DNA from 3 places in the Bacillus sp. XB1 genome. Region 2 is predicted to be linked to each of the others. Evidence: predicted binding sites of a transcription regulator. Region 2 holds the regulator's gene; each other region holds the start of a gene.
What was found. Region 2 encodes Rex, which represses fermentation and respiration genes when NADH is low (regulators of the CRP and FNR family bind a similar motif). Its sites were predicted from a motif close to TTGTGAAATATTTCACAA; they were not measured.
Positions count from the first base shown of each region.

Region 1: pflB (formate C-acetyltransferase) is a predicted target of Rex. The motif match lies at 2,048-2,065, and genes of this name have one in related genera.
Region 3: nirB (NADPH-nitrite reductase large subunit) is a predicted target of Rex. The motif match lies at 1,558-1,575, and genes of this name have one in related genera.

Region 1 is NZ_JBNRIL010000005.1:183,395-189,107, forward strand. Features, by position in the region: gene ACK1U5_RS25000 (NAD-dependent epimerase/dehydratase family protein) at 1-296, shown strand, start outside; gene ACK1U5_RS25005 (glycosyltransferase family 2 protein) at 289-1,833, shown strand; gene ACK1U5_RS25010 (hypothetical protein) at 1,802-2,023, shown strand; gene pflB (formate C-acetyltransferase) at 2,176-4,425, shown strand; gene pflA (pyruvate formate-lyase-activating protein) at 4,496-5,227, shown strand; gene ACK1U5_RS25025 (diglucosyl diacylglycerol synthase) at 5,640-5,713, shown strand, end outside.
Region 2 is NZ_JBNRIL010000010.1:7,698-13,410, forward strand. Features, by position in the region: gene groL (chaperonin GroEL) at 1-206, opposite strand, end outside; gene groES (co-chaperone GroES) at 245-529, opposite strand; gene ACK1U5_RS27360 (CPBP family intramembrane glutamic endopeptidase) at 921-1,670, shown strand; gene ACK1U5_RS27365 (YdiK family protein) at 1,667-1,858, shown strand; gene ACK1U5_RS27370 (redox-sensing transcriptional repressor Rex) at 1,888-2,517, opposite strand; gene ACK1U5_RS27375 (ABC-F family ATP-binding cassette domain-containing protein) at 2,705-4,630, shown strand; gene tsaD (tRNA (adenosine(37)-N6)-threonylcarbamoyltransferase complex transferase subunit TsaD) at 5,115-5,713, opposite strand, start outside.
Region 3 is NZ_JBNRIL010000001.1:1,614,834-1,620,546, reverse strand. Features, by position in the region: gene nirB (NADPH-nitrite reductase large subunit) at 1-1,540, opposite strand, end outside; gene ric (iron-sulfur cluster repair di-iron protein) at 1,749-2,456, opposite strand; gene ACK1U5_RS08150 (excalibur calcium-binding domain-containing protein) at 2,659-3,522, opposite strand; gene exsG (exosporium protein ExsG) at 3,731-3,883, shown strand; gene ACK1U5_RS08140 (hypothetical protein) at 4,102-4,311, shown strand; gene ACK1U5_RS08135 (arylamine N-acetyltransferase family protein) at 4,408-5,247, opposite strand.

The sequences.
Region 1 (5,713 bases), on a different contig from region 2:
AGGCAACGATTCGGGCAATGGATGAGAAGGTAAATGGTGAGATTATTAATATAGGTTCTGAGAATGAAAAGAGCATAAAAGAAGTAGCAGAAGTAATTAAAAAATTAACGAATTCTTCTTCGAAGATTGTACAAGTGCCTTTTGAAGAAGTATATCCTTATGGTTTTGAAGAAATTCCAAATAGAAGACCAGACGTAACAAAATTAAAAGAGCTTGTTCAATTTCAGGCGAAAGTAACGTGGGAAAACGGATTGAAGGAAACAATTAAGTGGTTTCGTGAACAAAACAATGGCTAAGTCATTATCTGTTATTATTCCTGCATGTAATGAGGTCGATACGATTTCAGACGTTATTCAATCGGTAAGACCATTAAATCCAGTAGAAATTATTGTAGTAGCAAACGGTTGTAATGATGGAACAGAAGATGTTGCAGATCGTTTAGGGTGTAAAGTAATCAAACATACAGAGCTACTAGGGAACGATGTTGGACGTGCAGTCGGCGCAAAACATGCGATAGGTGATGTATTACTATTTATAGATGGTGATTTTGCTATTCAAACTTCAAAATTAAAATTATTCCTTAATCCGATTTTATACGATCAGGCGGATGTAGTTTTAAATAATTTGGATGCATTATTTTTAAAAAGGCAAAAACCTACTTCTATTACAGTATGGCGCCAAATATTAAATGCAATGTTAGAGCGTGAAGAATTAAAAATTAATTCTTTATTAGATGTACCTCATGCGCTGACGAAAGAAGTCGTTCAAAGCATCGGATATGAATGTTTTGTTAATCCTATTGTGGCTCATTTACGCCTACTTCAAAGTAAATGGAGAATTAGTCGTCATTGCGCCATTGACGTTATTACGCCAAATAAATTTCGTCCATTCCAACATGCTGCATATGGAACAAATCTTTCCCAATCTGAAAAAAGAATGATAGGTGATCATATAGAAGCAGTAGCGGCACGGATATTAAGCAGTGATGAGCGCGGAGGATATTATGATGGAAATAGGAAAAGGGATAGTGTGTATCATACTTTAAGTTTTGAAGAGTTTTATCAAGGATGGGGCGTCACATCTAATTTGTATAAAGGAAAGCAACTATCTGTTGTTATTCCCGTACAAGATGAAGAGAAAACAATCGGAAACGTTATAGAAGAGCTTCGCAAAATTGAACCCTTCGAAATTATCGTTGTCGTAAATGGTTCGTCAGATAAAACGAAAAAAATTGCAAAAGACAAAGGGGCAACGACAATTGTATATAAAGAAGCACTCGGAAATGATGTGGGGCGCTCACTTGGAACGTATTTTGCAAAAGGAGAAATTGTGTTATTTATAGACGGCGATTTTGTTATTCCAGCGAGTGAGCTATATCCTTTTGCAAAAGCTATAGCAGATGGAAAGGACGTCGCATTAAATGATTTAAATCATTATTTAGATTTAAGAGTACCGCTTCATCTTGTAACTGCATTTAAGTATGCACTAAATTTAGCTTGTGATAGAAAGGATTTAGGGGTAGGCTCACTTATTGCGGTACCTAATGCATTTAGCCAAAAGTGTTTGAAAGCAATTGGGTATAAATCTTTATTGTCACCTTGTGTAGCACAAGTGAAGGCTCTTCTGTCTGGATTTGAAATTGCATGTGTATATCGTGTTGAGGTTGATAAGATGAACCGTATTCGTCCCAGTGAACATTTCGCAAAAATAGGTCACCCTCCAGCTGTACTTCGAATTATAGGTGATCATATAGAGGGGCTAGAGCAAATAATTTCATTAACAGACAATCGTGGCGGATTCTATGATGGCAATAGAAAAAGAGATGTTTTATAGAAGTAACAAAAAAAGTGTACAACATGTGTACACTTTTTTGTTCTGTTATAAAAACTATAACAGATTAGGAGATAAGAGTATTACAGCTCTACAATGGGTATTGTTCTTATATTACAAAATAGGACTCGTATATAAGGATACCAAAAAAATACAATTAAGGAAAGGGTTAATTTTAAAGACTTTTAAATGAAGTTAACACTATATATATAGTAGTTTGCTCAATATTTCACAAACATGTCACAACTATTTCGTTCACTTTCGTAAAAAAGTAGTATTCTAAGTGTGTAAGCTGTTATATAAAAAATCTTAGTCCTGTACTAATCAAAAATGGAGGAGATTAGGATGACTCAAGTATTAGAAAATGTTAAAAACGCATGGGAAAACTTTAAAGGTGAAAAATGGAAAGCAGAGATTGATGTTCGCGATTTCATTTTAAATAATGTAAACGTTTTCGAAGGAGACGAATCTTTCTTAGCAGAAGCAACTGAAGCAACGAAACAACTTTGGGATCAAGTAATGGATTTAACAACGAAAGAACGTGAAAACGGTGGCGTTCTTGATATGGATACAAAAATTGTTTCTTCTATTACATCACATGCCCCTGGATACTTAAATAAAGATATTGAAAAAGTAGTCGGTTTCCAAACTGATAAACCATTTAAACGTTCTTTACAACCATATGGTGGTATTCGTATGGCAGAACAAGCTTGTGAATCTTATGGATACGAAATGGATAAAGAACTTAGTCGTATTTTTAGAGATTGGAGAAAAACTCATAACCAAGGTGTATTTGATGCATACACACCAGAAATGAGAAATGCACGTAAATCAGGTGTTATTACGGGTCTTCCAGATGCATACGGACGTGGACGTATTATCGGTGACTATCGCCGAGTAGCGTTATATGGTATTGATCATTTAATTGAAGCGAAAAAAGCTGATTTGAATTTAACTGGCGGTGTAATGAGCGAAGATACAATGCGTTTACGCGAAGAGTTATCTGAGCAAATGCGTGCACTTCAAGAGTTAAAAGAAATGGCCGCTTCTCATGGCTTCGATATTTCTAAGCCAGCAACAAACACGCAAGAAGCATTCCAATGGTTATACTTCGCATACCTTGCAGCGATTAAAGAGCAAAACGGGGCTGCAATGAGTCTTGGACGTACTTCTACATTTTTAGATATTTACATTGAAAGAGATTTAGCAAATGGTACTTTAACAGAAGAAGAAGTACAAGAAATTGTAGATCACTTCATTATGAAATTACGTCTTGTGAAATTCGCAAGAACACCTGATTATAATGAATTATTCTCTGGTGACCCAACTTGGGTAACTGAATCTATCGGTGGTATGGCATTAGATGGTCGTCCATTAGTAACAAAGAACTCATTCCGTTTCTTGCATACATTAGATAATTTAGGACCAGCTCCAGAACCAAACTTAACTGTTCTTTGGTCTAAACAATTACCAGAGAACTTTAAAAACTACTGTGCGAAAATGTCTATTAAAACATCAGCAATTCAATATGAAAATGATGACATTATGCGCCCTGAATACGGCGATGATTACGGTATTGCATGTTGCGTATCTGCAATGAGAATCGGTAAACAAATGCAGTTCTTCGGAGCTCGTGCAAACTTAGCGAAAGCATTATTATATGCGATTAACGGTGGTAAAGATGAAAAATCTAAAGCACAAGTTGGTCCTGAGTACGCACCAATTACTTCTGAAGTATTAAATTATGAAGAAGTTATGCATAAGTTTGATATGACAATGGAATGGTTGGCGGGTCTATATTTAAACACATTAAATGTTATCCATTACATGCATGATAAATATAGCTATGAACGTATTGAAATGGCACTTCATGATACAAACGTTCTTCGTACAATGGCAACAGGTATTGCTGGTCTATCTGTAGTAGCAGATTCATTAAGTGCAATTAAATACGCAAAAGTAAAACCAATTCGTGATGAAAATGGTATTGCAGTTGACTTCGAGATTGAAGGAGATTTCCCTAAATACGGTAACAATGATGATCGTGTAGATGAGATTGCTGTAAATCTTGTAAAAACATTTATGAATAAACTTCGTAAACATAAAACATACAGAAATTCTGTTCATACAATGTCAATCTTAACAATCACATCTAACGTTGTATACGGTAAGAAAACTGGTAATACTCCAGATGGCCGCCGTACTGGAGAACCATTTGCACCAGGTGCGAACCCAATGCATGGACGTGATACAAAAGGTGCATTAGCTTCATTATTATCTGTGGCTAAATTACCATATGAAGATGCACAAGATGGTATTTCTAATACATTCTCTATTATTCCGAAAGCACTTGGTAAAGAAGATGATGTACAAGTACGTAACTTAGTATCAATGCTTGATGGCTATGCAGTAAAAGAAGGCCACCACTTAAATATTAACGTATTTAACCGTGAAACATTAATGGATGCAATGGAACATCCTGAGAAATATCCACAATTAACAATTCGCGTATCTGGTTACGCTGTAAACTTTATTAAATTAACTCGTGAACAACAAATTGATGTAATTAACCGTACAATGCATGAAAGCATGTAAATGAAAAAAAGTGTCCCTTCGCTCTTAATATATAGCGAAGGGAGGCTGTTTCAATAAAGGAGGAAGTAACATGGTAAAAGGAAGAATACATTCTGTAGAGTCTTGTGGTACTGTTGATGGCCCAGGGATTCGTTATGTCATATTTACACAAGGGTGTTTATTACGTTGTCAATATTGTCATAATGCTGATACGTGGGAAATCGGTAAAGGTAAAGAAATAACAGTTGAAGAAGTGATGCAGGATGTGACATGTTACCTTCCATTTATTGAAGCTTCCGGAGGCGGTATAACAGTTAGCGGTGGAGAGCCATTATTACAGCTAGACTTTTTAATTGAGTTGTTTAAAAAGTGTAAAGAGGCTGGTATCCATACAACAATCGACTCTTCTGGTGGTTGTTATTCTGAGGAACCAGAATTCCAAAATAAGCTAGATATTTTAATGGATTATACAGATTTAGTTTTATTGGATCTGAAACATATCGATTCCAAAAAGCATCGTAAATTAACAGGGAAACCAAATGAACATATTTTACAATTTGCTCGTTATTTATCGGATAAGAATAAACCGATTTGGGTACGACACGTATTAGTTCCTGGTGTTACGGATAATGAAGAGGATCTACAAAAACTATCTAGCTTTATTCAAAGTCTGTCTAATGTTCAAAAAGTTGAAGTGTTACCATATCATAAGCTTGGTGTATATAAATGGGAGGCGCTTGGACACAAGTATCCACTCGCAAATGTAGAACCACCTACTGAGAAAAATGTAGAACATGCTAAATATATTTTACAAGCGGTCTAATCCAAATATTGGATTAGGCTTTTTGCTTTCTTTACAATAAAATCTAGAGTATATATTGATAAAAGAGTATACTGAAAATAGAATATCCATAATTTTGTACGGAATAAATGGAGAAATTTACATAATTGTAAAGGGAAATCAAAATAGTAAAAAGAATTAAGAAGTAAAAGAGTGAGTATCATGGAATAGAGAACATTTGTAAGTTATTGCGAAAGCTCTTATAGGAAAGTATAATGTAAAGATATGAGCACAGATAGGATTAAGGGGTCAATCTTATATGCTTTGCATATCCACGACAGGTACATAGCTGAAAGGGAATTATTAGAATCTGTTTATGTAATTTTTAAGGAAAATGTTTTTCCTATTGTCGTATATGCAATATGGAGAAACAAAAAGCTAGGAGTGGATTTGTTTGATAAAAAACCCCAAGGTTTTAATATTAACTGCACATTACGGTAATGGTCATGTGCAAGTAGCAAAAACATT
Region 2 (5,713 bases):
CCCATGTTTTCGAATGCATCTTCTAATTCGATTTCTTTTGCGATTGTTACACCATCATTTGTAATAAGTGGTGAACCAAATTTTTTCTCAAGTACAACGTTACGACCTTTTGGTCCAAGCGTTACTTTTACTGCATTTGCAAGAGTGTCGACACCGCGAAGCATCGAACGACGTGCTTCTTCACTAAATTTAATATCTTTTGCCATAATAATTGACCCCCTTGGATTTTTTAAGATTTATATAATTAACCGATAACTGCTAAAATGTCACTTTCACGTAAAATCAAGTAGTCTGTACCTTCATATTTCACTTCAGTACCTGCATATTTTGAGAAGATGATAAGATCACCTGCTGCTACCTCTAAAGCAACACGCTCACCATTCTCAAGCACTCGACCAGTACCTACTGCAACAACTTTACCCTCTTGTGGTTTTTCTTTTGCAGTATCTGGTAATACGATACCACTTGCTGTTTTTTCTTCTGCTTGAACAAGCTCAATTACAACGCGATCACCTAATGGCTTTAGCATGAACAATAACCTCCTCATTTTGTTATGTAAATTTCTTTTATTAGCACTCAAGTCACCCGAGTGCTAACACACTTATAATAATAAATAATCTCAATTTCTTTTGCAAGTAAAAAAATCATAATTTTTTCGCAAATCACTATATAAACTTTCTATATAGAATACTGCCTTTACTATATGAATCGTTGTTTCCACTGCTCGTATGTTACAATATGAAAGGACACCCTAAGTTGTTTTCGCTACACACACAACTTTCTCCTGTCTTCTATTATAATTTCAAATAAGGATTTACGAAAAAAACATAATTCAAGTGAGGTTTATATCGTAGGTAGCATATTTACATGTTATCCTAACTTATCTCATACACTATAGTTAGAAAGGATGGTTAAACCATTTGAAGAAACAATACTGGTGGATTATCGTTACATACATTTTAATGCAGTTATCCGGCGTTGTTGGATTACCACTTCTCCTAAAAACAGGACTCTACGATAATAGAGGATTTACCATTGAGGAAAAAGGACAAATCATAACGGGACACTGGGCAATTATTAGCTTCTTTGTTGCATTATGTATCGTACTTTGGTTACTTAGAACAGATATTCGTGACAGGCATTTAGATCCAATGCGCTCTTCTGTCCCAGCTACTATTGGATGGATTTTCATCGGGTTCTTCTTAGCAATCATCTCACAATCCATTGCAGGTATGATTGAAATGTATGTATTTGGGGTTCCACGTGGATCTGAGAATACAGACAGACTGATGGACATCGCAAGAACGATACCTTGGTTCCTTATTGTTGTATCTATAATTGGACCTATCTTAGAAGAAATCGTATTTAGAAAAATTCTATTCGGCACGCTTTATAAGAAGTTTAACTTCTTTATCGCAGCTATCATTAGTTCGCTTGTATTTGCAGCAATTCATTTTGATTTTACTCATTTATTGGTATACACTGCTATGGGGCTCGTATTCGCCTTCTTATATGTGAAGACGAAACGGATTATCGTTCCGATTGCAGCTCATGTTGCGATGAATACATTGGTCGCTATTGGGCAAATTTTTATGAGCAATGAACAAATTCAAGAAATGATTAAAGAAGCTGAAAAAATGCAAGGCTTTATCGGAGGATTTTTTGTATGAGAAACTCACCATTGTTCATGGCTGCACTATACTTCCTTCTTGGATGTATCTTTACACGCTTCGCCATTACGAACGTGACAGATACAATCTGGAATATGTGGACAATACTATTTGCAGTTATGGCAACAATTGATTTTAATTTGGCACTTCGCCTTATATTAATTAAATTCACAAAGAAGAAACAATAATAAAACGCAGAGGTCGCTTCCTCTGCGTTTTATTGTGGATAGTTTTTCAAAAAGTAAACTAATGTTTGTAACTCTACAGCTAAGTCAATATGATGAATTCTAATATTCTCTGATACGTTTAATCGCGCTGGTGTGAAATTCAAAATACCATGCACGCTCGTTTCAGCTAATCTATCTGCTACAGCTTGTGCTACTGTAGCCGGTACTGTTAATATTGCCACTTGTATATCATTTGATAATCTCTCTTCTAATTCATCTAAATGATATACAGGAATGCCCCCGATTTCTGTTCCAACTTTCTCTTCACTAACATCAAATGCCATTTCAATTTTTGTATTATTGTTTTTCGTGAAATTATAATGTAAGAAAGCGGTCCCTAAATTACCTACTCCAATAAGTGCTACACGTGTTATATCATCTTGATCAAGTGTTTCGCGGAAAAATGATAATAAATAATTTACGTTATATCCATATCCCTTTTTCCCTAACGCTCCAAAATACGAAAAATCTCTTCGTATTGTTGCGGAATCTACTTTTACTGCCTCACTCAATTCGGCCGATGAAACACGCTGCTTACCAGAAAGAGATAAGTTTTGGATAAATCGATAGTATAGAGGCAATCTTTTAGCAGTGGCTTGTGGAATCTTTTGCTGATCCATATGACCTCTCCTCTCTTCCTATCTTTATTCATATACTTTAATCAAATACAGAAGTTTAGCACTCATTAAATTCCTTGTATAATAAAGAGAAGAAGTATTCTCTCTTTATTTTAAACTATACACTATTTTTAGTATGATTGAGAAATATAAACATGGCAAAGTTAAGAAATTATTTGAGGTGAAAACATTGATTTTATTACAAGTAAACGCGCTTTCGAAATTATACGGTGCAGAAACGATTCTTGCAAACATAAAATTGGAAATACAAACAAAAGATCGTATCGCATTAGTTGGAAGGAATGGAGCAGGCAAATCTACATTATTAAAAATTATCGCTGGTGAATTATCTCATGATGGTGGCGAAATTATAAAACCGAAAGATGTCTCAATCGGATATTTAGCTCAAAATACTGGACTAGAAACGTCTTTAACAATTTGGGATGAAATGCTAACCGTCTTTACTCACTTACAGCAAATGGAGACAAAACTTCGAAGGCTTGAGCAAGAAATGGGAAAAGAAGAAAACTTTTCAAACGAAGCTACATATGAAAGATTGTTAGCTGATTATGACCAATTGCAACTCAATTATAAAGATCAAGGTGGATATCAATATGAAGCGGATATTCGCTCCATTTTAAGCGGCCTTGGCTTCCCAGTTGAAACGCACCAGACGACGATCTCTACTTTAAGCGGCGGGCAAAAAACAAGATTAGCTCTCGGGAAATTATTATTAACAAAACCAGACTTACTTATTTTGGACGAGCCTACAAACCATTTAGACATCGAAACATTAACGTGGCTTGAGCAATATTTACAAGGTTATCCTGGCGCAATATTAATCGTTTCACATGACCGTTATTTCTTAGACAAACTCGTTACACAAGTATATGAAATTTCGAATAAAGAAAGCAGACGATTTGTTGGTAACTACAGTAAATATTTAGACTTAAAATCAGCATTATATGAGCAAGAAATGAAACGTTACGAAAAACAACAAGATGAAATCGCAAAACTTGAGGACTTCGTTCAAAAGAATATAGCTCGCGCTTCTACAACGAAACGTGCTCAAAGTCGTCGTAAACAACTAGACAGAATGGAATTATTAACGAGACCATTAGGGGATTCTAAGTCAGCATCATTCCACTTCGATATTGAAAAGCAAAGTGGAAATGATGTTTTACAAGTAAATGATGCAACCATCGGCTATGATGAGAACCCTATAATTGAACATGTAACTATGCGCTTAACTCGCGGAGATAGTGTTGCTTTAGTTGGTCCAAACGGAATTGGGAAATCCACATTGTTAAAGTCTATTGTGAATAAGTTACCACTATTAAATGGTGATGTTTCTTTCGGATCAAATGTATCTGTTGGTTATTATGATCAAGAACAAGCAAACTTAACATCTTCTAAACGGGTTTTAAATGAATTATGGGATGAATATCCACTGCAACCTGAAAAAGAAATCCGTACTATACTCGGGAATTTTTTATTCACAGGAGATGATGTACTGAAACCAGTATCTTCTCTTAGTGGTGGACAAAAAGCTCGATTAGCTCTTGCAAAACTTATGATGCAAAAGTCGAATTTGTTAATTCTAGATGAGCCTACGAACCACCTTGATTTAAATAGTAAAGAGATTTTGGAGAATGCTTTAATTGATTACCCAGGGACTCTTCTATTCGTCTCACATGACCGCTACTTTATTAACCGTGTAACAACGACTGTGGTTGAGTTATCAACAGAAGGTGCACAGGAATATTTAGGGGATTACGATTACTACGTTGAAAAGAAAAATGAAATGATTGAACGTGCAGAACTTGAACAGCAAGAAAGTGACATTCCTGTTCAAAAAGTGGTTGCACAAGAGAAATTAAATTATTTAGAAGAAAAAGAGCGTAAAAAACTAGAGCGTCAACGCACTAGAAAAATTGAAGAGCTAGAACAAAGTATATTAGAATTAGAAGAAGAAATTGCTACGCTAGAAGATCAACTTTGCTTACCAGAAATATATGCAGATTATGAAAAAGCTAGTGAAATTACAACTAAAAAGCAAACGCTACAAGAACAACTTGAAACTTGTATGGCAGAATGGGAAGAGCTGCATGTATAAGCATATTTAAATAAGGAAGATGTCTCATAAGTCAGGATTTTTGACTATGCGACATCTTTTTTTCTTTTAATACAGAAACAATTTTTGAGTATATCAATCGTAACTTAGAATATACCAACGATTTTTCAAATATATCTATTGTAACCCTATATATATTAACAATTCGACACAAAATATCGATTTAACGACAAAAATTGACAATATTAGCATCTTCTATAATAGGGGGATGTTTCAAAATGTTTTTCGGAGATATCTTCTTACTTTTTATTTCCCGAAAAAAAACAAATTTAAAGGTCTGACATCATCCTATTTATCCACAAGTTTATACACATATCCACCTTTATAAAATAAACCTTAAAATAACTTTTCCACATTATCCACAATCAACAAAAAAGTTATCAACATTTTATATACACAATAAAACCCACATTATCAACAGACAATATGGGTTTTATCCACAACCTGTGGTTAATTATGTGCATAACTATGCTTCAATATCTAATCCTGGATTTGCATTTAAGGCTAATGTTGCACGCTTACCTTGTTCATAAGCAATTGTCCCTGCCGCTGCAATCATCGCTGCATTATCTGTGCATAAAGATAGCGGCGGAATAATTAATTCAATGTTTTCTTTTTGTGCAAATTCCTCTTCTAATCGCGCACGAAGTCCTTTATTAGCAGCTACTCCACCAGCAAGAAGTAATTGCTTTACATTATAAGCTTCTGCTGCACGAGCTGCTTTCGTTACAAGTACATCTATTACACTTTCTTGGAAACTTGCCGCTAAATCTTCTGGCGCAATTTCTATACCGCGCTGTTTTGCGTTATGCACAGTGTTGATAACTGCTGATTTCAATCCACTAAAGCTAAAATCATATGAATCCGGTTCTAGCCATGCACGAGGCAAATCAATTGTCGGTTCTCCTTCATGTGCAAGGCGATCAATATGAGGACCACCTGGATATGGCATAGATAACGTACGAGCTACTTTATCATATGCTTCTCCAGCTGCATCGTCTCGTGTTTCACCAATTACTTCGAATGAACCATGTTCTTTCATATAAACAAGTTCTGTATGCCCAC
Region 3 (5,713 bases), on a different contig from region 2:
CATGTACAAAACCAAGAACGTTTCGTACTTCTTTTGGAGATTTTAAACTTTTCTCATGAATGGCCGCTACGACTTCATCACGTGATAAAGGTGTACATCCGCACATACCGGTAGACTGTGCAGAAGCATCAAAAGCATCTCCAAGTGTATGAGATAAAACTTGTTCTACAAGCGGACGACATTTACCACAAGACCCTGCGGCTTTCGTACAGGCTTTAACTTCTTCAAAAGTCTTTAACTCCTGTTCTAAAATGGCGTGAACGATTGTGCCTTTCGTAACACCATTACATCCGCAAATTGTGTCATCCGCACTCATAGTAGCAACGTCAAGTTCACATTCTTCACCAGCTTTGTGAAGAATGGAAGCTGGTGTATATTCTTGTATATCTTCTTCTTTCTTTAACATGCTAAAGAGGCGGGTACCGTCAGCTGTATCACCGTATAAAACGATACCGACGACTTTATTATCACGAATTAATACTTTTTTATAGGAACGTTTACATTCATTAAAGATGGATATTGCTTTCGTTTGATCATCTTCATAAATTTGGCCAGCAGAGAATAAATCACAACCAGCAACTTTTAATTGTGTACCGACGATACTGCCCGAATATCCATCAGTTTGTAAATTTGTTATATGTTTTGCTAATATCGCACCTTGTTCATAAAGAGGAGCAACAAGTCCATATGCGATACCGTCATGCTCTGCACATTCTCCAACTGCATAAATGGACTCATCATTTGTTAGCATATAGTCATTGACTACAATACCGCGATTTACAATTAGACCAGCATCTTTTGCTATTTGCGTATTTGGGCGTATACCGACAGCCATTACGATTAAATCACAATCTACAACTTCACCATCTTCAAATTGAATGCCCTCAACATGGTCTGTACCAAGAATTTTTACAGTTTTCTTTTCCATTAAAAACTTCATGCTTTGTGCTTCTAAATCTTCACGCAGAAGAGCAGCTGCTTTCGTATCTAGTTGTTGCTCCATTAAGCTAGGCATTAAATGAACAACATGTACGTCCATTCCTAAATCAATTAGACCTCTTGCGGCTTCTAAACCGAGTAACCCGCCACCAATGACAACGGCCTTTTTCTTTTCTTTAGCGGTATCTATCATAAATTGTGTATCTTCAATAGTTCGAAATCCTGTTACACCAGAAAGTGCGGAACCTTCAACAGGTAAAATAAAAGCACTAGAACCTGTTGCGATAATGAGCTTGTCGTATGTAAGAGTACGCTTCTTTTCTGTAATAATAATTTTTTCTTCTCGGTTAATACTTTGAACTCTTTCATTCGTATACAAAGTTATTTCGTTTTCTTCATACCAACTGTATTCATTCATAATGATATCTTGCATATTTGTTTTGCCTTGTAAAACATGAGAAAGCATAATGCGGTTGTAGTTTGGATGCGGTTCATCTCCAAAAATAGTAATCTCATATGAATCACTATCATGTTTTAAGATTTCTTCCATACAGCGAATGCCAGCCATACCATTTCCGATCATAACTAAACGTTTTTTCATTTTCGTTTCCCCTTTTTATGTGAAATATTGAACAAAGGATTATATTTTTATTATAGAAAATCAAATAAGGGGAAGATGTGATATTTATCACATTTTTATAATGATTCACAAATTGTTGAAATTCGGTTTTATGTGAAGGGGATGTGAATATTTTTCGCAAAACGAAAAAGCAGGCCATAAGTATTTACACTCATGTCCTGCACTTGATTTATGCTTTCGTAATGGCACGCGGAAATAAAATATTATTTTCTAAATGAATATGCTCAAATAAATCAGACTCTAGAGCTTCAAGACGTTGGTAGACAAGTCGATAAGTACCGCAAGCGCCTTCTGGAGGAGTAAAGTCATTTGTCACTTTACGAAGTTCTTTTATAATATTTCCGGCATGATTGTGCTCATTTTCTAGTTCATCCACTACTTTACGTAACTTTGTATAATTTTCATCAGTTGGATTTTGTTCAAATTCTAAAATTAATGGGAAATCTTCCATTTCTTCTTTAATTAAATGCTGTTCTAATTCCATTTTAAGTTCATGAAATAGCTTATGAATTTGAGCTAAATGAGGCTGACTTGCCCCATGAACACGTAATACTTTTGTCACATATGGACTTAACTGTGGTAATTCTTCATTTAAATAGCGATGATGCTTATTTATAACATAATCAATCAATTCACGATAAGAAGCATTTTTCCAATCAATTTCCGATTCATTTAATCGTTTCGTATTATGATAAAGCGTATTTAACTCTGTAAGCACTTCAGTAGCGGATAAATTTCTTTCATGAATTGCATCAATAAGTGGCTTATTACCGCCACAACAAAAATCTATTCTATATGATTTAAAAAGATCACTAGCTTTCGGAAATTGTGTAACAATCTCACCAACAATTGAAGTTTCAGTAAATGTATGTTCCATATGAATGCCTCCATAAAGTTTTAATGTAATATCTAAATTAAGAATAGCGATAAATTAAAATCTATGTAGTGATTGAAATCACTTATTCTGTGTCGTTTTTGAGAATAATAAGAAGAATGTTATTAAAATAAGGGGGAAAGTAATAAGTGGTAATATTTTACGTTAATAAAAAAGAAGCTTAGTAAAAGCTTCTTTTTTATTACTATTTTTCACATGCAATTCCATCGCCATCACGATCAAGATGAGAGCTATAACCTGGTTGCCCTTTATGTAAAGGAGCTTTCCCAGCTGCTCTAACTGCAGCACAATTTTTGTAGTATGCACTATCAGTATTACCATTAGCTGGTTGTGTTTGAGCTTGCTGTGCTTTTTGTTCTTCTTGTTGTTTACGAGCTTGTTCATCAGCCTGACGTTTTTGTTCTTCTTGTTGTTTACGAGCTTGTTCATCAGCCTGACGTTTTTGCTCTTCTTGTTGTTTACGAGCTTGTTCATCAGCCTGACGTTTTTGCTCTTCTTGTTGTTTACGAGCTTGTTCATCAGCCTGACGTTTTTCATCCTCTTGCTTACGAGCTTGTTCTTCGGCTAGACGCTTCTCATCTTCTTGCTTTTGAGTTTTTTCGTCTGCCTCTTTCTTTTCTAGCTCTTTTTTCTGTTCGCTATCTTTTGGCTCTTCATTATTAGAGGCAACTTTTGTACTAGTTGCTGTCGTTTTTTCAGAAGAAGGAGCTGAAATACCTAATAACGCAACAAAAATGACAAATAATACAGCTGTAATAATAAATTGTTTTTTCGCTACACCTGTTTTCTTAATAACAGATAAGATTGCTAGAACAAGGAAGAATATAAATAGAATGAAACTTAAAGTAGAAAAAAACTCGACGACGGGGTGTTCCGATTTTGTTGTACCGGCCGTTATTAATATAATAGAAATCATAAAAAGAATAACGGTAGGACGTCCATATTGTTTTGCTTTTCCATTTTTCTTAAAGAATGAAATGATACATAAGATTAAAAGAATAAAAGCAATAAAAAATAAAGCTGCACCAATATTACTTAAAATCGACATTTTCATACCTCCATTTGTAAGATTCTTCTTATTGATTATATAGGAGTTTATTGGATATTACACGGTTTGTATAAATTTAGAAAATTAATATTTTTAATAGACTTATAAACATTTATTTTATATATAAGGAAAAATGGATATATTTCCTATTACTTTTTGAAAGAGATTTCATAAATTATAGTATATCGATTGAAAGGAGGAGATTTGAATGGAATTTCAATTGTTGGTAACTTGTATATTACAAGAAGGTAATGCTTACTTTTTAGTAACGAAGGTAGATGATGTTATTACGTTAAAAGTACCGATTACTGCGGGAGTAGCAGGTTTATTTTTAGCTTTAGGTGTACCAAGATGTTCTTAATTTAAATCTCTATAGTAGAAGGGGAAGGGACATGCCTTCCTTTTCTACTATTACATAATATAATTATGTAAACTTAAATATCATATTTGTGATAGCACGTTTGAAATGGACATGCATATACTATAATGTTTCATTGGATGTTAGCGGTGAAAGGTAGTTTTAATAAGTGCATCCAGTGATATTTTTAAGCTATGAAAATAAAAGAGGTGCTATTATATATGAAAAGAAAAACATTGGATATTCCAGTTACATTGCGAAGAGAGTGGTTTTTAATAGAGTTAGCTCATTTAACGAAAAAATATGGAATTGAAATTGCAACTAGTAAAATGGATGCTGCACCGTTTTTAAGAGATCAAGTTACGGAGTCAAAGATAGGGAAAGGCCTACAATACGATAAATATGATGATGAGTATATAATTGAAAATTAAAGGGTAACAACAAAATTAAATTAATTTATAACAAAATATAAAATAAAGCAGATTCTAAATATAGAATCTGCTTTATTATGAAATACTTGTAGTCAACTAGCCTCTTTCTAGTGTTTTTCCTACATATTTCTCTTGCGTTATTCCAAAAGAGTCACGAAGAATGCGAGCATAATCTTTAGATTCTATTGGTCGTTTATTTTTGGTGCCTTTAAAGGTTTCTGTATAATTTTTATTTGTTAATGATATGTGACCATAAGTAGTTAATTTACAAGTGATAGCTCCTTTATTAAAAGGAGATTCTTTATGCTCTACAATCACTTTTTGAATCTTATTCACTTTTTTCTCATCTATTGGATCTACAGTGAAAGCATAGCCTATTTTCCATTCGTTTGAAGGTTCAGATTGTAAGAAACTTGTAGATTCCCCGTTAGCTCCTTTTCTCATTTCTAAAATATGCGTACCTTTTCGAGTATTTCGCTTACGAATTCGATATTCTCCTGTTTGAGAGGAGATGACTTCTCCGTTAAAAGGGACTGGATGTAAAGGGAGATGAGATGCAAAACCTGCATCCACAACATAATCTTTATCCTCATGACTTAATATGATAATGACATGACCATCATCGGGTTTCCATTTATTATCGTAAAGGTCATAAACAGTACCGGCTACTTTGTATACTTGAAACCCACAATCAATTAAAAAATAATACAATAGGGAGTTTAATTCATAACAAAGTCCACCTCGTTTTTGAATAAGTAACTTTTCTATTAAGTTATCTTTTGAGATATTTTTAATAGTACCAGCCATAATATCAAGATTTTCATAGGGGAGAATCATTCCCATTTTCAAGAGAATTCCATCTAAATCATCAAATGTTATTTCTTTTGCAGGAATTTCTAAGCGTTTAAAAAACTCCTTTTGTAATTTGGTCATCATAAAGTATTCTCCTTTCTTTTTACAGAATTTTCTTCTGCTCACCGATAGGTTAGTACTTCTAAAAAGTTAATTCAAGTGTGCGGAAATTATCATAATATATGTTTCTGGAAATATGATTTTCTATTCGGAAATTTCAGTTTAATTTTTAATCGTAGGAAAGTCTTATAATACAAGCTCCTTTAAAATTAGTTTGTATTTAATGAAAAGAAAGTACATATCTTTATTATATTTTTAAATAACTAACTAGTAATAAAATGTTTTTTTACTAAAATTTTTTCAAGATTTGTATGCTTTATATAAACAATAATGATTTAAAAAATATCTGGGTGTAGCGAAGTTAACAATTATTGAGAAACTTTTTTGTCGTATTCTATCAAAAGGAAGAGGTAGAAACAAAGAGAATAACGAGAGTTAAGGAAGAGGGTATACAACTAGTAACCTTCTAAAAATAGGGCTAACATCTTTT